3 regions of the Peribacillus muralis genome follow, and region 3 is predicted to be linked to each of the others. Evidence: predicted binding sites of a transcription regulator. Region 3 holds the regulator's gene; each other region holds the start of a gene.
What was found. Region 3 encodes LexA, which represses DNA repair genes until DNA is damaged. Its sites were predicted from a motif close to CGAACATATGTTCG; they were not measured.
Positions count from the first base shown of each region.

Region 1: the regulator LexA is predicted to act here: its motif matches at 3,938-3,951, upstream of ABE28_RS14705 (Y-family DNA polymerase).
Region 2: the regulator LexA is predicted to act here: its motif matches at 3,721-3,734, upstream of recA (recombinase RecA).

Region 1 is NZ_CP017080.1:3,025,951-3,033,086, reverse strand. Features, by position in the region: gene ABE28_RS14730 (MBL fold metallo-hydrolase) at 1-242, shown strand, start outside; gene ABE28_RS14725 (SDR family NAD(P)-dependent oxidoreductase) at 258-1,049, shown strand; gene ABE28_RS14720 (GyrI-like domain-containing protein) at 1,368-1,766, opposite strand; gene ABE28_RS14715 (hypothetical protein) at 2,013-2,540, shown strand; gene ABE28_RS14710 (C40 family peptidase) at 2,892-3,551, opposite strand; gene ABE28_RS14705 (Y-family DNA polymerase) at 3,967-5,229, shown strand; gene ABE28_RS14700 (YolD-like family protein) at 5,259-5,594, shown strand; gene ABE28_RS14695 (iron-sulfur cluster biosynthesis family protein) at 5,728-6,051, shown strand; gene ABE28_RS14690 (alpha/beta hydrolase) at 6,092-7,003, opposite strand; gene ABE28_RS14685 (YqkE family protein) at 7,135-7,136, shown strand, end outside.
Region 2 is NZ_CP017080.1:1,724,121-1,731,256, reverse strand. Features, by position in the region: gene ABE28_RS08340 (TIGR00282 family metallophosphoesterase) at 1-465, opposite strand, end outside; gene rny (ribonuclease Y) at 616-2,175, opposite strand; gene recA (recombinase RecA) at 2,530-3,573, opposite strand; gene ABE28_RS08325 (competence/damage-inducible protein A) at 4,129-5,361, opposite strand; gene pgsA (CDP-diacylglycerol--glycerol-3-phosphate 3-phosphatidyltransferase) at 5,385-5,969, opposite strand; gene ABE28_RS08315 (helix-turn-helix domain-containing protein) at 6,158-7,075, opposite strand; gene ABE28_RS08310 (DUF3388 domain-containing protein) at 7,084-7,136, opposite strand, start outside.
Region 3 is NZ_CP017080.1:2,024,483-2,031,618, forward strand. Features, by position in the region: gene ABE28_RS09930 (esterase/lipase family protein) at 1-598, shown strand, start outside; gene ABE28_RS09935 (hypothetical protein) at 760-1,047, opposite strand; gene ABE28_RS09940 (glucosaminidase domain-containing protein) at 1,297-1,911, shown strand; gene lexA (transcriptional repressor LexA) at 2,094-2,717, opposite strand; gene yneA (cell division suppressor protein YneA) at 2,875-3,186, shown strand; gene ABE28_RS09955 (YneB family resolvase-like protein) at 3,199-3,855, shown strand; gene ABE28_RS09960 (DUF896 domain-containing protein) at 3,920-4,153, shown strand; gene tkt (transketolase) at 4,387-6,390, shown strand; gene sirA (sporulation inhibitor of replication protein SirA) at 6,655-7,095, shown strand.

The DNA of each region.
Region 1 (7,136 bases), 1.0 Mb from region 3:
TGGCGGACCTCATTCAATACAGATTCGAGCGGCAGCATAATCGGGCGATGCAGGTGAAAGGAATGCTTTATGACAAGCCATTATCGGTTTTTGAGGTGTGTCAGCAGTTGTTCCCGAAAGTATATCTTCAGGAAGTGGGCTTGACACTTTCTGAAACGATCGGTCAGTTGGATTATTTGGAAAGTCTGGGTGAAGTCGAAACGGAAATCCAAGCTGGGGTCATTCTCTATTCCATCGCTTAAAGGAGGAGCAACTTTTTGAAAAACTTGCAAGGGAAAGTAATCGTGATTACCGGTGCTTCCGGAGGGATTGGCAAGGAAGTGGCTATCGATGCGGCAAAGCGGGGCGGCCGTCTTGTTCTCTTGGCGAGAAGCCTTGATAAATTAGAACAGGTAAAGAGTGAGTTAACCACTCAATATGGAATTGATGCATATGCTTGTAAGCTTGACGTATCAGATACAGATCAGATTGCCGCTGTCTTTCATCACATTCATACGCAAATAGGTGAAGTGGATGTATTGGTCAATAATGCTGGCTTCGGGACATTCAAAGAAGCGCAGGATACGGAAATCGACGAAACGAAAGCGATGTTTGCCGTCAATGTGATAGGATTAATGGCCTGTACAAAGCAAGTCCTTCCCTATATGAAGCAGAGAAGATCAGGGCATATCATCAATATCGCTTCACAGGCAGCTAAAATTGCCACTCCTAAATCAACCTTATATTCTTCGACCAAATTTGCCGTACTTGGCTATTCAAACGCTCTTCGGCTCGAGCTGATGGAAGATCATGTTTATGTGACCACCGTCAACCCGGGCCCGATAGAAACGAATTTCTTCGACATTGCCGATGAATCGGGTACATATGTAAAGAATATTGAAAAATTCATGCTTAAGCCTGAGAAAGTCGCGACTGAAATTGTCAAAGCGATGCTCACCAATAAAAGGGAAATCAATCTCCCTGGCTGGATGGATTTAGCGGGTAAATGGTATACCCTGTTTCCGGCAATCACCGAATTTTTTGGAAAAAAAGCATTTTTTAAAAAATAACCCCATGTACAGGATTCGGACATAACGCTTGGATACTATCTGGGGATTCAGTTTATAGATAAAAGGGTTTCGAAATGAAATGTTTTCATTTTGAAACCCTTTTTTTAGCCATTTATAGTGATGCCGTCATACAAAAATGGAAAGCATAAGTGGAAATCGATGCTCACTCTTCCTTAGTATACGTGCCCCTGGACAGCGCCGCAGAAGGCGTCGGAGGCACAAGGGAGGGCCCACAAGGACTGCCCGCGGGCCTTGCATATGAAAGGAACGTCTTTAGTGCAAACCTCCGTTTTTCGTCATTGGTCACATACAAGCACACTATCTTAATGCTATGTATACTTCAATTTCTCCATTAGGGCTATATTTCTCAAAATCAAATGAGTATGCCCTCTCCAATGTGCCTGCTTCCTCACGGGCCCATATTTCCTTCCAGGTGTCGTAGACCCCATGTTCCTTTGTTGTATCGACATTGAAGATTTCATATTTTGCGTTATTCAGGATTTTCAATGAAGGTTCCCCAGCATCATCTTCAACGGTTATACTTAATGAATAATCACCTTTATAGTCACTTTCATAATTATGATATACAGCGTAGGTAATCACTTTTTGATTATCCAGAAGACCAGAGGCCTCCTGCCATAAATCTGTAATCTTTTGCATCAAATGTTCGTCATTAAAATTATTTGTCCGAATACTGTTCATGATTTTTAATTTCACGCGTTTCCTTCCTTTCAAAATCAAAATGTACTACCTACTAATTCTATAAAACATGCCAATTCCCTTCTTTCCATGGGCTGCATCGTTACGGATGCATTGATAAAACCGTACGATTGCCATTATCCTTTCAAAAATGTGATTTCACCCAACCAAAACTGACACTTTTTTTGGGGAAGGGTCATTTATTCAAAATGAATTGGTAACCATTCCATGGTGGATTGCGTCTATTTCTTAGGAGGGATTTTCATGAAGAAGATGGTAAACCTTTACCTGTATGTGCTGATCGCCTGTATGCTGGGGAGCTGTCAGCCCTCCGAGTGGAACAAGCGGGAGGGCATTGATAAGGGAGAAGAAGGCTTCCTTACAGATCTCGATGATGAAAGACTTCTGATTAAAGGGACGTACTATAAGGTGACCCATGATACATATATTCAAAATCAACATGGTAAGCATCTTGATTATTCCGAGTTAAAGGTCGGGATGAAAGTGAAACCGTGGCACAGGGGCGAGGCCACGAAATCATTTCCTGGGAAAGCGAATGCGAAATTAATTCTTGTTTTGACGGACGAGGAAAGCGCAGCCGAGCAACGAGCGGTGACTGCTGCCCTAGAACATGTCAGGGAAGCTGAAAGTCAGCGCTTCATCGTTCTTGGAGTCACCCATCTGCCATCGGAGCATGTGTACACGATCGAAATGATGAATCGTTCCAATATGGATGCTTCTTTCATGGTCATTGTAGAGGATGTAACGGATGAGATTTTGTATATAAAATAGTTCTTGATGAACTAGCCGGTCATGTTAATAGGTTTGAGAAGGTCAAAAATGACGGCACATGTCATACCATGCGGATTAGGGATGTTCATCGTGAACTCATTGCGATTGATGGCGGTTCATACGAAAATGCACCCTTCATGGGTCTTTTCTTTCGTTCAGTTTATTAAAATAACAGCTATGTGCACTTAAGGGGATATGAAAGCGGACGACGTTGAGCCCTCTTTCTTTCGGTCGCTGATCCATGATAATCAGCTGTAACGAAACCATAAATAAAAAAAGGAACCGGACAGATGATTCCGTCCGGTTCCTTGAGTGGTGCTTCGCTCATAAGTCGAGCTCGCATCCTGGGGTTTATAAAGTTTTTGCACCTAAATATCTTGGTTTCCAATAAGAATTATCCATATCCGTAATGGTTACTCCTTTTGATGTCGAAGCCTGAATGAATTGACCATTTCCGATATAAATCCCAACGTGTGATACGCCTGTTCTCCCTGAAGAAGTATCGAAGAATACAAGATCACCTTTAGACGGTGACGATACTTTTAAACCTGTATTGGAATAAAGCAAGGACGTGGTACGAGGTAAGGTGATACCTTGTGACTTTTGGAACACGTAATAGATGAAGCCGGAGCAATCGAATCCAGCCGGAGTCGTTCCGCCCCATTTATATGGTTTGCCCATTAAGGTTTTTGCATAGTTAATCATGCTTGTGTTATTGACATTATAAACACCAAGTGCATTGAATGTGCCTCGGCCGGCAATTCCGTCGGCCGTTAGTCCTTTAGCTTTTTGGAATTTCTTTACCGCTGATGTGGAATAGGTTCCATAGTATGTAGTCAGTGAACCTGAATATGTGAAGTAACCTTTGGTTTTTAATAGTTGTTGTAGTTGTTTGACATCGTTATTTGTCATTCCGGGTCTGAGGGTTTGGTCTCCAATATTAGCAAAGGCTTGCAGCGGGGTTAGCATCATGGCAGAAGCGACAGCAGCTGAAGCGATCCATTTCTTCATTGTTTTCATTTCCTCTCTATCTATCTCACGATTCTTCTTAACAATATTATCCTACAATACCATTATGACAAATAGACATATTTTTGATTACAATTTCATTACAAAAAATAAGCACAAAGACCATGTGAATGACGGTCTAAAGTCTATTGATATCAAAAGTGAATAAAATGATGAAGTGGGCATTTAGATTCATTTTTAACTATTCAAGCTACGAATTGATCGATTGTGAAAAAACTATATGGATATACAGAGAAATACTGGGTTTTTATCTATTTTTAGGGTGAATCTATTTTTTTGAGGAAAATGCAATAAAAAGTAGAAATTCGGTTGAAAACTTCCATTGAATAAGAACGTATATTCGTTTAAAGTAATGAATACAATAAAAGCGAACATATATTCTTGTTAGGGTGAATGGATGATGGATTATGGAACGATGCCGAACCAATCAATTATGTGTATCGATATGAAAAGCTTTTACGCAAGCTGTTCAGCGGTCATGCTTGGCTTGAATCCGCTCGAGTGTTATCTGGCGGTGGTTGGTGATTTGCAGAGGACGGGAAGCATTGTGCTTGCTGCTTCTCCAAAGATGAAGAAGGAATTTGGCATCAAAACGGGTTCGCGGATGTTTGAGATTCCGGATGATCCAAGGATTTTCGTCGTTGAACCGAAAATGGCGACTTATTTAAGGGTCTCGACGGAAATCACGCGACTGTTCAACCGTTATGTGCCGAAAGAAGCCATTCATGTGTATAGTGTCGATGAAAGTTTCGTGAAAGTCGATGGGGCCGCTTCTTTATGGGGAGATGCCCGGTCGATAGCTGAAAAGATAAAAGATGAGATCGAAAGGGAATTACAGCTCCCCTGCGCCATAGGGATTGGTCCTAACATGCTTATGGCTAAGCTTTGCTTGGATTTAGAAGCTAAGCATGAAGGGATTGCGGAATGGAAGTATGAGGATGTACCAAACAAGCTTTGGTCGATTTCCCCGCTTCGTGAAATGTGGGGAATTGGCAGGCGTGTGGAAAAAACCCTTAATGGAATGGGGATATTCACGGTTGGGCAGCTTGCCAATTATGACCTTCAATTACTTGAAGCGAAGTTTGGAATTATGGGCAATCAGCTTTATCACCATGCGTGGGGAGTAGATTTATCGGATATGGGTGCACCGATCATCGAGGGACAGGTGAGCTTTGGCAAAAGCCAGATCCTGCTGCGGGATTACAAGGAGGAGCATGAAATCAAGCAGGTGATGCTGGAGATTTGCGAAGAAGTTGGAAGAAGGGCACGCACCCATCACAAGGCAGGAAGGACGGTCAGCCTGGGCATTGGTTACAGCAAGGATGAATTTGGCGGGGGCTTTCAGCGCTCCCGTTCGATTAGCGAACCGACCAACATTACGATGGAGCTGTATAAAGTTTGCCTGGAGCTTTTCCGTGAGAACTATAAGAAGCAAAAAACGGTTCGGAGCATAGCGGTCACACTCTCGAATATTGTCGATGATAACGAGATGCAGCTGGCTTTATTTGATACGTCGCGCTGGAAGAAGCGGGAGCTGAGTTACACGGTTGATCGAATTCGCCATAAATATGGGCACAAAGCGTTATTGCGTGCCGTTTCGTACACAGAAGCGGGTACAGCCGTTTACCGAAGCAGGCTGCTTGGCGGACATAAGGCATGAGGCTGGAATTTTGAAGGGAGGAAAAAAGAATGATTCAAGATCGAGGCCGTATCAAATGGACATCAATGATGTTGCCGGAGCATGTGAAGATGCTGCGTGATTGGGTGGTGGAGGATGGTTATGAAACGAAGCGCATCCTTGATGAGCAGCAACTGGAAGAAATGAATGCCGTGATGGGGGAGGCGATGGAGGAGAGAAAGGATGTCACGGTTGCACATTATGAAGGAAACCGGTATCAGCTGCTAATTGGCAGGATTCATTATTATAATGAACTCACCCAAAAACTCCATATCGTCGATCATTTTCAGCAGGCCCACTATATCAAGCTTTCTGATATAGCGGATGTGAGGATAATGGAAGGCTGATGCGGAAGGACCGCCTCTTTTAGAGGGCGGCACCTCGGCAATAAAAACATCAGTGAAGCAGGCAAATTCATTAACAGCAGCATGCTTATCGTTTATAATGGGAGCATGCAAAGACATCGGGAGGCATGTGATCATGTATATTGAATGGACGGAAAGAGCGGCAGGGAAAATAGCCGATAAGCTAGAAGGACAAAAAGGGCATTTACAGCTGAAATATGACACGGAGGGCTGCGGCTGCGTTGTAAGCGGTGTGACGGCATTATGGCTGGTCGACGAAGTGGAAGAAGGGACGGAAAAGGTGGAAACGAACGGTATCCCGCTATTCGTGGAAAAATCAAAAATGATTTTTCTCGATGAAAGCATGAAAATAGACTTCGTGCCGGAAGCGAACAGTTTTCAGTTAAAAAGTCCGAATCAAATCTTGAACCCAAGAATGAGCTTTTTTAACAAAATGTAAAGGAAGAAAAGAGGGAGTTTTAAATACCCTCTGTTTCCTTTCAGCTGCTTTTCAGACAAGTTTCTAGAAACTGATCGATTTGAGCTTCATATTCTTGCGGATTTTCATTATAAGATTGAGCATGGGCCCCTTTTTTAGCGATGTACAGCTGCTTTGGGCCCTCTTTTGCTGCATATAATTCGATCGTCATCGAAACGGGAATGAAGGTGTCCTGTTCACTATGAATGAAGAGCACCGGGCTGCGGATGTTTTTAATATATTCAATCGGGGACACTTCATTGGTCCAATATCCGTCCCGGAGTTTGATGAACATGCGCCCAAGCGGAAATACGGTCCATGAAGGAATGGGGATTTCAGCTTTGAGCTGATGTTGGATCTGATCCTCGAAATTCGAAAATGGACAGTCGGCAATGTAAAAGTCAGCTCCATCTTCAAGCATCCCGGCATATAAAAGCAAGGTTGCGGCCCCCATGGACTCCCCGTGAATGCCAATGGTAAGGTCGGGGCCTTTACGCCGCTTCAATTCATCGATTACGGCCTTCAGGTCGAGTTTCTCATAATGTCCATAGCTGCTCGTCTTGCCACCGGAATCCCCGTGTCGACGGTGATCATAAATGATCGTATTAAAGCCCCGCTTAAGAAAAATATTCATATACTTAATCGAATTGACTTTGTTTTCCGTCACACCATGAGAAATGACGACCCACTTGTTGGTGTCATGCGGTTCGACAAACAAGCATTTCAATGAATAGCCCGAGGGTGAGGATACCCAGATATCCGTTTTGGGCAGATTATCAAAATCCTCCCTGATCAGACGTTTGGCCGTGATTTCCCGATTTTGAATGAAAGCATCTTCTTTCTTTTTCATGTACATGATCCGATTGGAGAAATAAAGGCCGACGCCGATGATATAAGTCAGAATCCCAACTAATGCAAGCCACCATTTTTTCATGAAGGATCCCCCTCGTTTGATTTTCTTTATTTTACCACGAGAGAAATGGGAAAACACGGTTTGAAAACCGTAACGGGAAAAACGGCAATCATGATATAATCAGGTCATAATAAGGGCTAGGAGGTTTAAGGAT
Region 2 (7,136 bases), 300 kb from region 3:
GCTTGTTGCTTCACCATGAAAATCAACAAAGATGATCGGCGTCCTTTTTTGCGCCATCGTCACAAGCTCCTCCGCTTTTTTGAACGGACAATCCAAATCCGACATGAATGTTCTAGCTTGTAAATTGATGACCGCAATTTCCAGCTGGTTCAATTTTAAAAATTTCATTCCTTCTCCAGGTGCACCCTCTGGAAAGTTTGCCGGACGGACGAGATATTTCGCTTCCTCAATGAAATTGAAAATATCGCGATTATCCCATGTATGGTTTCCCATCGTCACCGCCTGCGCGCCCCACTCTAAAAAGTTCCTGTAAATCTTCTCCGTAATCCCTCGACCACTTGCCGCATTTTCCCCATTGATGACCGTGATATGCGGCCTATGCTTCTCCTTTAATTTCGGAAGGTATTCTTGGACCATGTCACGACCTAGAGCCCCTACGACATCTCCAATAAATAGAAGTTTCATTGTAAAACCCTTTCTACATTCACATTTCTCATGATAAGAATATCAAGTCTGTATTGTAACATAATATCTGATGAATATCGGAGCCGTATACTGTTAGAAACAAGAAAAAACGAAGAGGTTTGCACCTCTTCGCTCTTTCTTTAACCCACTTTATTTAGCGTATTCGACTGCTCTTGTTTCACGGATAACCGTGACTTTTATATGACCTGGGTAATCAAGCTCTTCTTCAATCCGTTTCCGGATATCACGTGCGAGTCGATGGGCCGAAAGATCATCTATTTGCTCTGGTTTCACTAGAATCCGCACTTCACGTCCGGCTTGAATCGCGAATGATTTTTCCACTCCATCATAGGATTCGGAAATCTCCTCAAGCTTTTCAAGTCTTCTAATGTAATTTTCAAGTGTTTCACTTCTGGCACCAGGCCTTGCAGCTGATAATGCATCAGCGGCTGCAACAAGCACTGAAATGATGGAAGTTGGCTCTGTATCGCCATGATGTGAAGCGATGCTGTTAATGACAGTAGGATGCTCTTTATACTTGGTTGCCAATTCCACGCCAATTTCAACGTGGCTGCCTTCCACTTCATGATCGATCGCTTTCCCGATATCATGCAATAAACCGGCACGGCGGGCAAGTACTTCATCCTCTCCAAGCTCAGCGGCCAGCAACCCTGAAAGCTGGGCCACTTCAATTGAATGCTTAAGCACGTTTTGTCCGTAACTTGTACGGAATTTCAAACGACCCAGTATTTTGATAAGGTCTGGATGGAGACCGTGAACACCAACCTCGAAAGTCGTTTGTTCACCAATTTCACGAATATGTTCATCTACCTCACGTCTTGCTTTGTCAACCATTTCTTCAATTCGAGCCGGATGTATCCGTCCGTCCTGAACAAGTTTTTCAAGAGCCAAGCGTGCCGTTTCGCGTCTAATCGGATCAAATCCAGATAAAATGACAGCTTCAGGAGTATCATCAATTATTAGGTCTATACCTGTTAGCGTTTCTAGCGTCCGGATATTTCGTCCTTCACGTCCAATTATCCGTCCTTTCATTTCATCGTTTGGAAGATTCACTACAGAAACGGTGGTTTCTGCAACATGATCAGCCGCACAACGCTGAATTGCAAGAGAAAGAACTTCTTTTGCCTTTTTATCAGCTTCTTCTTTGGCACGGGTATCACTTTCTTTAATCATAAGCGCTACATCGTGAGCAAGCTCGTTTTCCATTCGGTCTATGATGATTGCTTTAGCTTCTTCACGAGTTAAACCTGAAACTCGTTCTAGCTCCGTTTGCTGCTTACGAACCGTTTCGTCCACTTTGCTTTCCATCTCTTCAATATGCTGTTGTCTTTGGTTTAGAGAATCTTCTTTTTTCTCCAAAAGGTTTTCACGTTTATCTAACGTATCGTCCTTACGGTCCAGATTCTCTTCTCTTTGCAATAACCGATTTTCTTGTTTTTGTAATTCATTCCTTCTTTCACGGGATTCCCGATCAGAATCTGAACGAATTTTATGAATTTCATCTTTTGCTTCCAACAAGGCTTCTTTCTTAAGTGCATCCGCTTCACGTTTTGCATCCTCAAGGATGTGTTCTGCAGAGCCCTTTGCCCCTGCTATTTTACTCTCAAATTTTGATTTGTGAATAAAATAGCCAACAACTGCACCGACGATTAGGCCAAGCAAAGTGAAGATGATTGTCATGGGTTCCATCGTTTCACCTCCCCTTGCTATGAACTTTTTACATAAAATGTTGAACTGTCGGCAAGTACATTGCACATAAATTCAATATACAGCACTTAATTTTCAAAATTTTAGTTTGAAAAATTGTAAAATATACATATTAATTGTATAGTTGAGAATTTTTATTGTCAAGCGTTTGTCCCTTATGTATCAATGATTATTCAAGTTTTCTTAAATATTCACCGCCGGAAAGTGCTACATTCTTCATGGAAGGAGACGGCAATTCCGTTTTCAACCCTTTCAATTCGCTGAAAATTCCGCACTTTCCACTTCATAATATTTATGGAAAAGGCCTAAGCAAATAGCTTAGGCCTTTTCCTACCATTAATCAAGCAATTCAAAATGTTCCTCTTCCGCTTCCTCTGGTGGTAGCTCATGCTCTCCATCAAGATTATAATGATCCCTGATTTTCTGAGAAATCTCCAGAGCGATATCTTGATTTTCTTTCAAGAACATCTTCGCGTTTTCCCGTCCTTGTCCAACACGTTCTTCATTGTATGAATACCAAGAACCACTTTTCAGGACGATATCCAGTTCTGCACCCATATCAATGATTTCACCTTCCTGCGAAATACCTTGACCATACATAATATCAACTTCCGCTTGACGGAATGGCGGTGCAACCTTGTTTTTCACGACTTTGATTTTAGTTTTATTACCGACGATTTCATTGCCTTGTTTTAATTGTTCCGCACGACGCACTTCCAGACGCACAGTCGAATAGAACTTCAATGCCCGGCCTCCTGGAGTCGTTTCCGGATTCCCGAACATTACACCGATTTTTTCACGAACTTGGTTAATGAAAATGGCGATGGTATTTGATTTATTAATGGCACCAGATAGCTTCCTTAGAGCCTGGGACATCATCCGGGCTTGCAGACCCATATGGGAATCTCCCATTTCTCCTTCGATTTCAGCTTTAGGAACAAGAGCTGCAACCGAGTCAATGACAATGATGTCAACCGCTCCACTGCGAACTAGCGCTTCAGCGATTTCCAAGGCTTGTTCACCTGTATCGGGCTGTGAAAGAAGCAATTCATCAATATTCACACCTAGTTTTTGAGAATATGCAGGATCTAAAGCATGCTCGGCGTCAATGAATGCTGCAGTACCGCCAGTTTTTTGCACTTCTGCAATGGCATGCAATGCAACGGTCGTTTTACCTGAGCTTTCAGGTCCATATATCTCAATGACCCGTCCCCTTGGATACCCGCCAACTCCCAATGCTACATCCAATGCCAATGAACCACTTGAAATCGTTGAAATCCTACGATCTGACTGTTCTCCAAGTTTCATGATGGAACCTTTACCAAATTGCTTTTCAATTTGTTTTAAAGCCATGTCTAAAGCCGCTTGACGATCACTCACTCAATTTCCTCCTCTATATTCAAATAATCGGCTGTCCGATTAATGATGCTCTTACGTTAGCAAATATCTTCGAGACAAATCTTTGTATCCTGTCTCAAAACCTATCTTTACTATATACTCTTTTTTCTATTTTGCCAAGCAAAAAGTCGAACATTCATTCGTTTTTTTCTTTTCGGATATTGTTCTTAAAAAAGCGTTTTACCTTAAGTGAAACTTCATTTTCATTCCACTTCATCCGTAGTAATGCAAAATCATGAAATTAACTATTTTCTTTTTCCCTTTATTTTAGAAAGCAAACTCCTCAAATTTATTGTAACGGATCCGGTAGTCTCCTCGGTTGTGGACTGCCAGCAGGGATCCGATCTGGTGACCACCGCATTTACCGCAAGAATCTCGAACACCCGATCCACTCAAGGTTTAGCGACGCATTAAAGATACAAACCCGTTCTCATCTTCGACAGAAGGTTAGACTATTCAAAAGGGGGTCCCGAATTCTCATTCCGGACCCCCTTTGTCTACAAACTGAGCAGGACTATAATAGCTCTGCTTCCACATTCACAAATCATTCAGCAAGTAATGACAGCCGTATTTCACACTTCTAATGCGGTTCTGCTCCCTGCTGCCTGATAGATTCAGTTCTTTAAAGTGCGTGTTTCCATCGCGATACGAGATGCCAATGAATATAGTGCCTACAGGCTTATCTTCTTGTTCATCCGGACCTGCAACACCCGTGAAGCTTATGCCTACGTCGGCATCGTGCATTCCCCTGACATTGGAAGCCATTTCCTTTGCACACTCACCACTCACCACACCGTGCTCGGAAATGATTCCGCCGCTCACGCCGAGAACATTCGACTTCGCATCATTCGTATAACTGACGATGCCGCCTTTAAAGACCTTACCGGCACCCGGGATGGTTGTCAGCTGTTCCTGAAACATCCCGCCGGTCAGGCTTTCCGCAACAGCAATCGAAAGCTTGCGGACCGTCAATTCTTTTACAAGTTCCTTTATAAGTGAAGTATTATCATTTCCATAGTAAAACTTGCCGACCCGGTCCATAATTTCTTTTTCAGCGGTTAAAATTAGCTCTTCGCATTTTTGTTTGGACGAGTCCTTCGCAGTGATCCTTAACGTCACTTCTCCTTCGGCCGCAAGAGGGGCAATCGTCGGGTTCGTTTGATTGACCAGAAGATCATCTATCACCGTTTCCAATTCCGCTTCACCAATACCAAAGAATCGGAGTACTTTGGATTCGATCCGTTCATGCTTATCCAGTTTATTCATGATCGATTCATAGCCATAACTTATAAACATCGGCTCCATTTCACTAGGCGGGCCGGGCAGAAGCATATATGTAATCCCGGATTTGGACAGAACCATTCCCGGTGCCATGCCATGATCGTTTGCCAGCACTTCACTGCCTTCTAAAACAAGGGCCTGCTTTTTGTTATTTTCCGTCATCGCCCGATCCCGTTTTTGAAAGTAAGCTTCGATGGATTGCAGAGCTTCATCGTTAAATACAAGCTTTTTGCCAATATGGCGAGCAATCGTTTCCTTCGTCAAATCATCCTTGGTAGGACCCAGTCCACCAGTAAAGACAATCAGGTTCGCCCTTGATTCCGCAATCTCTATAGCTTGCTGCAAACGACGGTCGTTATCCCCAACCACAGTATGGTAAAACACATTGATTCCCATTTGGGCAAACTGCTGTGATAAGAATCTCCCATTAGTGTTATTGATTTGTCCTAAAAGAAGCTCGGAGCCTACTGCAATGATTTCTGCATCCATCTTTTCATGACCACCCATTCGTTTTACTTAGAATTAACAAATACTTGTTTGTTTTTCACAAAATAATCCAATCCTGACCAAATCGTAAAAATTAATGCAATCCATAAAGCGATATTTGCAAACGGAAGCGAAATGAGGGCAAATGGCAGGTTATGCAGCAATAATGCCGAAATCGCGACAATTTGCGCCCACGTTTTAATTTTCCCAAGCTGGTTCGCTGCTACGACTTCCCCAGTGCCGGCCAATACTAAACGCAATCCCGTCACGGCAAACTCACGGCTTATGATAACGATGGCAATCCAAGATTGACCGTACATCAAATCCAAATCAACCAAAACAATCAGTGCAGCCGAAACCAAAAGCTTATCAGCCAAAGGATCTAGAAATTTTCCTAGGTCAGTAATCATGTTATATTTTCTTGCAAAATGTCCATCGATCCAATCCGTGGTGGAAGCGATTATAAAGAGGATGGCTCCAGCTAGGTGTGCAACCGGCAAGCTATGTTCTCCCCATGTCAGCGTCCCCCACGAAAAAGGTACGAGCATGATGATTAAAAAAACTGGTATTAAGCAAATTCTTGCTACTGTAATCTTATTAGGCAGATTCAAAACATTTACCTCCAAAGTTTTCGCCAGCCCCTCGGGGCAAGGCAATGCGTTATAGATCTAATAGGATAATGGCGAAGGCCATCTCATGCATATATGTATAATTTAACTCAAAACCCAATCTTATATGCCGGATATGCCGAAACCCGGTTTAATATTATATAGAGAAAAAATAGTCATCTATAAGATGACTATTCGGCTTTCGTAAATTGTATCGTAACCAATTGCGTATTCACTTCAGTCGGTGAAATGGAATACTCCAGCTTCTCATCATTCACAAAAATTTCTGTTTCATATGCCCTGCCTATATTTATGACGGCTTCTTTTTCATTGGAGAAATCAATTTCCTCACTCTTGTCCTTGTCGATGGTGCCCTGGTAAAGTAGTTTACCTTCGCCATTTTTAATGCCAACCCAAGGGGAGCCTTTGGATGTCACCATTAATTTAAAGGTATCCGTATCTTTCAATTCATACGTGCTATTTTTACCGCTGGAACTGATGACGGCAAGGCTTTGTTTTTTCTTGTCTTCGTCTTTTTTAGCATCATCGTTATCTTCCTTCTTCTCATCGGAAGATGCTGGCTGTTTTTCTTCATTCTGTTTCTTGCTTGCATCCTTTTCTTCCTTGTCGAACTCTTCACTCTTGCCGTAGCCCACCGATTCGCTCTGTTTGTCGTCCTTTTTATCGGCACTATCAGGTTTACTCATATAATTGGATACCAGCACGTATATTAAGATGGCGGCACCAATGACCAAAACGACAGCCAATATCTTCGGTAACATTTCAACAACCTTGGAGTCTCCTGCCGGTATCGTTTTCCGGGATTGGACCCTGGAAAGCTGTTCAGGTATTTCCTCGCTATAGACGGAAGGGACCTCACTCTTGTATTGTTCCAAAATCTCTTCTGAGTCGAGACCGACCGCTTCACAGTATTGCTTGATGAATGCCCGTACATAGAACTTCCCAGGCATCATACTGTAATTTCCTTCTTCAATGCCAACAAGGTAACGCTTTTGAATCTTCGTTAATTCCTGTAAATCTTCGAGGCTAAGGCCTTTGGCTTCCCTAGCTTCCTTTAATCGATTACCTAACTCAGTCAAATAAAACACCTGCCATTTTAAAAGTCAAAGGAACCAAAATCGGACCCAGCAAACTGGTCTTTTTGGTCGA
Region 3 (7,136 bases):
AAATGTGTGGAATGAACAAAGTTTTCGTGTGGATGATGAAGCGGTACCAGGCACTATAGCCATATATACAGCCTCAAAGGATGTACAAATCGAAGTGGTATCTCCCTCCAATAAAAGGTATTCACTTTCACCTGTCACATATGCTGAACAAAATGAAACGTCCTTCTTTAATGGAGCGACCATCCAAACATTATATAAAAGTAAGATGGAAATTGGTACATGGAAAGTGCGGATGAAAACGAAGGCCCTTAATGACGCATACTTGCTATTGGCACAATTTGACGAACTGGACCCGGTTACATTAAGCATGCCTGGAAGGGTTAAACAAAAGGATGCTGGATTTTCCATCAAGAAACCGCTCAAAGGTAAAAAAGAACCAGCACTCACAACCTTTAAGGTTCATTTAATGGATGAATCCGGTAAGGAAATCAGCGCAGCAACCCCCATTCATATAAAGGATAATGAAAATTTTTCAGGAACACTTCCACAAGTACCCAGAACTGGCGTTTATAATGTAACGATCGATGTTAAGGAAAAAAACGCAAATGGTACAGAACGAATACGTACCCTCATCCGGTCAGTCTATATTGAAAAATAGCAGGTTAGCTTTAAAGATGCCTTTTATTTTAAAAGGCATCTTTTGTTTGAAATGAGGGAGCTAGAGGGGGAATGGACGTCCCGAATCGATGAATATAAAGCATTGACGGATGATATGGAGTGAGGGAGGAATAGGCAGTCCATTCTAGGTTCCATGTATATTCAATCCGGCTTTTGGTTGGATAATCGGTAAGATAAAATGCCAGTTTTAAGGGCAGCGTAATTGCCGATGCTTGCATATCCGTAAAACCAGCCCATGAATATGCCCGCAACCAAATGATGTCGATGGCTGATGAAAATGGAAATGAATAAACCAAGTCCCAAAGCAATGGTAGGGATGAATTTAGGCGGGATATGAAACATGATCTTCACAAGCTGTGTCACAATCATGATGATAGGTATTGCGATTACAGCATCCCAAAAGTTTGTATGGATGGTAGGGAAATCCATAGGTGCACCACCTTATGTAAGAAGTCGTTCAAAATTAATTTTCACCATTTGAAAGCAATTTATACTCTCATTAAATGGAAGGTGCCAATCATGAAGCATTTTGTTCGTATGTTACCTCTGAATTTTAAAAATCTTATCATTCCAGAAGTCAAAAGAATGGACAACCTGTAACCTTTCTCAAGATTATGAATACGATATGAATGAAGGCTGTGCATGAGTATGTTAAGGAATTCTTTTCGGGAGGTTGAAATGAGCAAGGAAACATTCATCGATGAAATTGCACCCTATGCCCTGAATATTTATGGAGAGTTTAAAATTTTACCTTCAGTCATCATTGCCCAAGCTTGTTTAGAGAGTGGCTATGGGACAAGTCCTTTAGCTAAGCAAGGAAAAAATATATTCGGTACGAAAGGTGAATATAAAGGGCAATCCATCATTATACAAACGATTGAATATGTCAATGGAGCACCTGTTCAAGTAAGGAACAAATTCAGAAAGTACCCGACATGGGACGAAAGTCTTCGCGACCTTGCCACTCTGTATGCATTTGGTACTTCGTGGAATAGAAACCTATATACGGCGGTCATAGGTGAAAAAGATTATAAAAAGGCTATCAAGGCAATATTCGACGCGGGCTTTGCCACAGATCCGAAATATATTGAAAAACTGGTGAACCTGATAGAAATGAGTGAATTGACCAAGTATGACTTAACGGTCGAAGAAGTCTATCATATCGTGAAAAAAGGGGATACCGTCTCTGCGATTGCCAAGGCATATGGTTCAACCCAAGTTCAGATTCAGCAATGGAACGGGCTGGCCGATCTTAACTTAATCAAAGTAAACCAAAGATTAAGAGTGAAATGAGCGTTAATGGGAGGGAGTGCCAAGCACTTGCTTTCTTTTTTTTGTATGCCGCTCGCATAGTAGCGGGTATATGCGGACTTATCCAGTAAAAAGATCTTATCCAAAAAACTAGTTTTCCTGAGCATAATGAGAGAGTTCTATACATAGATTAAGAAACAACAAAAAAAGCGCAATCAGCGCTTTTAATGTATTTGCCTATATAAACCTATCACTTTTCCGAGTATCGATACATCCCGCAAAATGATAGGCTCCATATTTGAGTTCTCAGGCTGCAGCCTTATGTAATCCGGTTCCTTGAAGAATCGTTTTACAGTGGCTTCATCATCTTCAGTCATGGCCACGACGATATCTCCATTATTGGCACTGCTTTGCTGCTTCACGATGACATAATCGCCGTCATGAATTCCTGCCTCTATCATACTTTCCCCCATGATTTCGAGCATGAATACATGATCATCGTGCGGTACCATGCTTTCGGGAAGTGGAAAGTACTCTTCTATGTTCTCTATTGCCGTTATCGGCATGCCGGCTGTCACTTTACCAAGTAATGGAACGTTTACGACATTGGCTTTCGGTATATTGTTGGCATCCTCTAAATTGAGGATTTCAATGGCCCTCGGCTTGGTTGGATCACGTCTGATCAGTCCTTTGCTTTCCAGGCGGGATAAATGTCCGTGTACGGTTGAGCTTGATGCAAGCCCAACTGCCTCACCGATTTCCCTTACGGATGGTGGATACCCTTTCAGGCGGACTTCTTCTTTAATGAAATCAAGAATATCTTGCTGCCGTTTTGATAGTTTAGTCATATGTGCACCTCTTCCCCAATTTTTCTTTGCTTCATTATAGCATGGAGCCGTATTCTATACAAACATAAGTTCGAATTTTGTTGTTGACTGAAACAGGTGTTCGTATTATAATTTAAATATATCATACGAACGAACATTCGCGTTGGAGGGATTATTTATGAAAAAATTATACAAAAATTATATTTATACGATTCTATTAGCAGGATCGGTATTCATCTTTTCAATTTTATTCTCTTGCACATTAAACGGTGATCCAAAAAAGGATTTTCTATCTATAGAGGTAGGTGAAGGCGACACTTTATGGGGAATCGCCGAAGAATATGAAGAAGCTAATTTGACAAAAAAAGAATTCATTGGTTGGATAGAGGAGCATAATGGTATCAGTGCGGATTCGATTAAACCAGGACAAGTAATCGTGATACCGGTTAAAGGAGAAAAGCTTGTTCAGAATCTGGCCAGTCAGCAGTGAAGGTAGGGTATTATGAAGGCAGTAATCTATTGTAGGGTCAGCACGGAAAAACAGACACAGGAAACATCATTGGCAAGGCAGGAAGACGAACTAGTCAAGTTGGCACGGAAGATGGATGTGGAAGTTGTCGAGATTATAAAAGAGCAGGCTAGCGGATATGAGCTAAACCGTGATGGGATTTTTGACATGCTTGATCTTTTTAAAGCCAAGGAAGCTGGAGTTCTGTTAATCCAGGACGAGACGAGACTTGGAAGAGGAAACGCGAAAATTGCCCTTTTCCACGTCATCCTTAAAGAAGATGTCAAAATTTATACGCTTTCACACGATGGGGAACTTGAATTATCGGATTCGGATGCCATGGTCATCCAAATAGTCGGCATCGTGGAGGAATATCAAAGGAAGCTACATAATTTGAAAATAAAACGCGGGATGTTAAGAGCCGTCGAAAAAGGGTATCGTCCTCAAAAAAATCTACATAACCAAAGGAATGCCACTGGAAGGGACCGCAAGGAGATTCCAGTAGAAGAAATCATTAAACTCCGTGAAAACGGATTGACGTTTGCAGAAATAGCAGCCACCTTAAGGGGGTTTGGCTACAAAGTATCAAAAGCTACCGTGAACCGCCGTTTTCTTGAGCACCAGCAAAATACAGAGGAAAGTCAATCATAGAACTTGTAATTTCGCTTCTTTTTTAATACCATGACAATATCAGCACATATGAAGGAGCGAAATTATGCTATCAAAAGAAAAACTGTCCCGAATTAATGAACTTTCCAAAAAAGCTAAAGGAGTTGGCTTGACGGAAACGGAGGCAAAAGAGCAAACACAATTAAGAAGCGAGTATCTTGAGACTTTCAGGCGATCCATGTCCGATACGTTAGAACACGTTAAAGTGATCGATACTGAAGGTAACGACGTCACTCCACAAAAAATAAAAGATATTAAAGAAAAAAGAAACTTACATTAATGTTGGGACTTTCTTGATGGGAAACTCTCCATTGGAAGTTTCTTTTGGCCTTTAATTCTAAAAGAGATTGCTTTCATGTATGTATTCTCCTATTTAGTTTAATCTAAATAGGGGAATTCTTTAATTTTGGGAAAGTATGTATAATATTGGTATCGAATAGTGATTTTAGTTGTGATATTCAGCGGGTCACTATAATATAAAGAGGTACATTACAGGAAGGGATGTTTTACTATATGTTAGATAAATTAGATGCACTCTCAATCAATACCATTCGTACTTTATCGATCGATGCAATTGAAAAGGCTAATTCTGGCCATCCAGGGATGCCGATGGGTGCAGCGCCGATGGCGTATAAACTATGGACTGAATATATGAATCATAACCCAAAAAATCCGGATTGGTTCAATAGGGATCGCTTTGTTCTTTCAGCAGGACATGGATCGATGCTGTTATATAGCCTTCTTCACCTGTCGGGCTATGGCTTAACCATTGATGACTTAAAAGGATTCCGTCAATGGGGCAGTAAAACTCCAGGTCATCCTGAATTTGGGCATACTGCCGGTGTAGATGCAACGACTGGACCGCTAGGACAAGGGATTGCGATGGCAGTTGGGATGGCAATGGCCGAACGCCACCTGGCAGAAAGCTATAACCGTGATTCTTATAATGTTGTCGATCATTATACATATAGCATTTGCGGAGATGGAGATTTAATGGAGGGCGTTTCTGCTGAAGCGGCATCATTAGCTGGGCATCTTCAACTTGGCAGACTTGTTGTTTTATATGACTCCAATGATATCTCCCTTGACGGTGACTTAAGTCAGTCATTCAGTGAAAGCGTAGCAGAACGTTTCAAATCCTATAACTGGCAATATATCCGTGTTGAGGATGGAAATGATCTTCAGGAAATTGCGAAAGCGATTGAAGAAGCGAAAACTGATGATGCTCGTCCGACCTTAATAGAAGTGAAAACAGTTATCGGTTATGGTTCTCCAAACCGTTCAGGTAAGTCGGCAGTTCATGGCGCTCCGCTTGGTTCAGATGAGCTGAAGCTGACTAAAGAAGCTTACAAATGGACGTTCGAGGAAGATTTCCATGTTCCAGAGGAAGTGTATTCTCACTTCAAACAAGCCTGTGTAGAAGCTGGATCGAAAAAAGAAGAAGCTTGGAACGAATTGTTCAAGAATTACAAAGAAGCACATCCTGAATTAGCCGGACAATTGGAACTGGCAATCAAAGGTGAGCTGCCTGCTGAATGGGATCAAGACATTCCGGTTTATGAAGAAGGAAAAACTTTGGCTTCCCGTGCGTCCAGTGGAGAAGTATTAAACGCGATTGCCAAAAGGATGCCTAGCTTCATCGGTGGATCAGCAGATTTAGCTGGATCGAACAACACTGCCATTAAAGGTGAGACAGATTTATTACCGGGTAATTACAGTGGCCGAAATATATGGTTTGGTGTTCGTGAATTTGCAATGGGAGCGGCTTTGAACGGGATGACGCTTCATGGTGGACTTAAAGTGTACGGGGGAACTTTCTTTGTATTCTCTGACTACTTGCGTCCAGCCATAAGGATGGCAGCGCTGATGGGGCTACCTGTAACGTATGTTTTCACTCATGACAGCATTGCAGTAGGGGAAGACGGTCCGACACATGAGCCTATCGAACAATTGGCTTCATTACGGGCGATGCCGAACTTGGGCGTAATTCGTCCAGCTGACGGTAATGAAACGGCAGCGGCGTGGAAAGTGGCCATGGAGTCCACAAATAAGCCAACTGCCCTTGTACTTACTCGTCAAGGATTGCCAACAATTAAAGACACTGCGAAAAATGCTTATGACGGTGTTTCTAAAGGGGCTTATATCATCTCCGCTTCCAAGAAAGCAGAAGCCGATGCTTTACTTCTTGCGACAGGTAGTGAAGTGAACTTGGCTGTGGAAGCTCAGCAAGCATTAGCAGCAGAAGGAATCGATGTCTCTGTTGTCAGCATGCCTTCATGGGATCGTTTTGAAACGCAATCCAAAGAATATAAACAAAGTGTCATCAATCCAGCCGTGAAAAAACGTCTGGCCATTGAAGTGGCTTCACCGTTTGGCTGGGATCGCTATACAGGTGATGAGGGTGAAATTTTGGCCATCAATCACTTTGGAGCATCTGCACCAGGCAACAAGATCATGGAAGAGTTCGGGTTCACTGTTGACAATGTAGTGGCTCGTGTTAAAGGATTGCTAAAATAATCGTAAACGGAGCTGACGCCAACTAGTTTGGTGTCAGTTTTTTTTATCTTTTAATTAAGAGAAATCTTCGATTCGACAAAAAAAGAAGAAAATTTCTCCAACAAACAACATATCCTGTCCGTTTGTCAATATATAATGAGAATAATTAATTTTCGTTTAAATATGTCATTTATAGGGGAAAGTCATCATGAGTAGGAAATATTGGAAAGTTTCGTTGTTAAGTTGCCAAGGTTAACAAAATAGGAGGCTAGGAGGCATTGGCTGATGAGAACCTATCAAATTTTTTTAATCGAAGATGAATTTGCCCATCATTATTACGGTCGCGAAAAGCTATTTTTCAATTTGTTTTTGGAGTATATTCATGCAAGGGGCAGACTGAAGAGTATTTTGCAAAAACAAATCGAATTTGTCACCAAAACAGTCCCGACTATCCCATTGCAGTTGGCTATCGAGCACCGTTTACAGCGGAAGATGAATTTTTGGACTCAAAATGGTAAATACTATCTAGAAAAAACAAATGGATCAAGTAAAGCCGTTTTAATTATTGAGAATGAATCCATTACGCTAAAAGCTGATGGAGACTATGAAGCGGAGACCGCCTTTTTTGAATGTATTCGAAAGTATGAGGCGAGTTTTCTTGCCATAGATTTTGAACACGAAAAATACGGCTGGTTAAAACCGATAAAAGAAAGAAAATTTGTCTAAATGGGGGACTTTTCGGCAGCGGGTATTGTATAATAACCTTT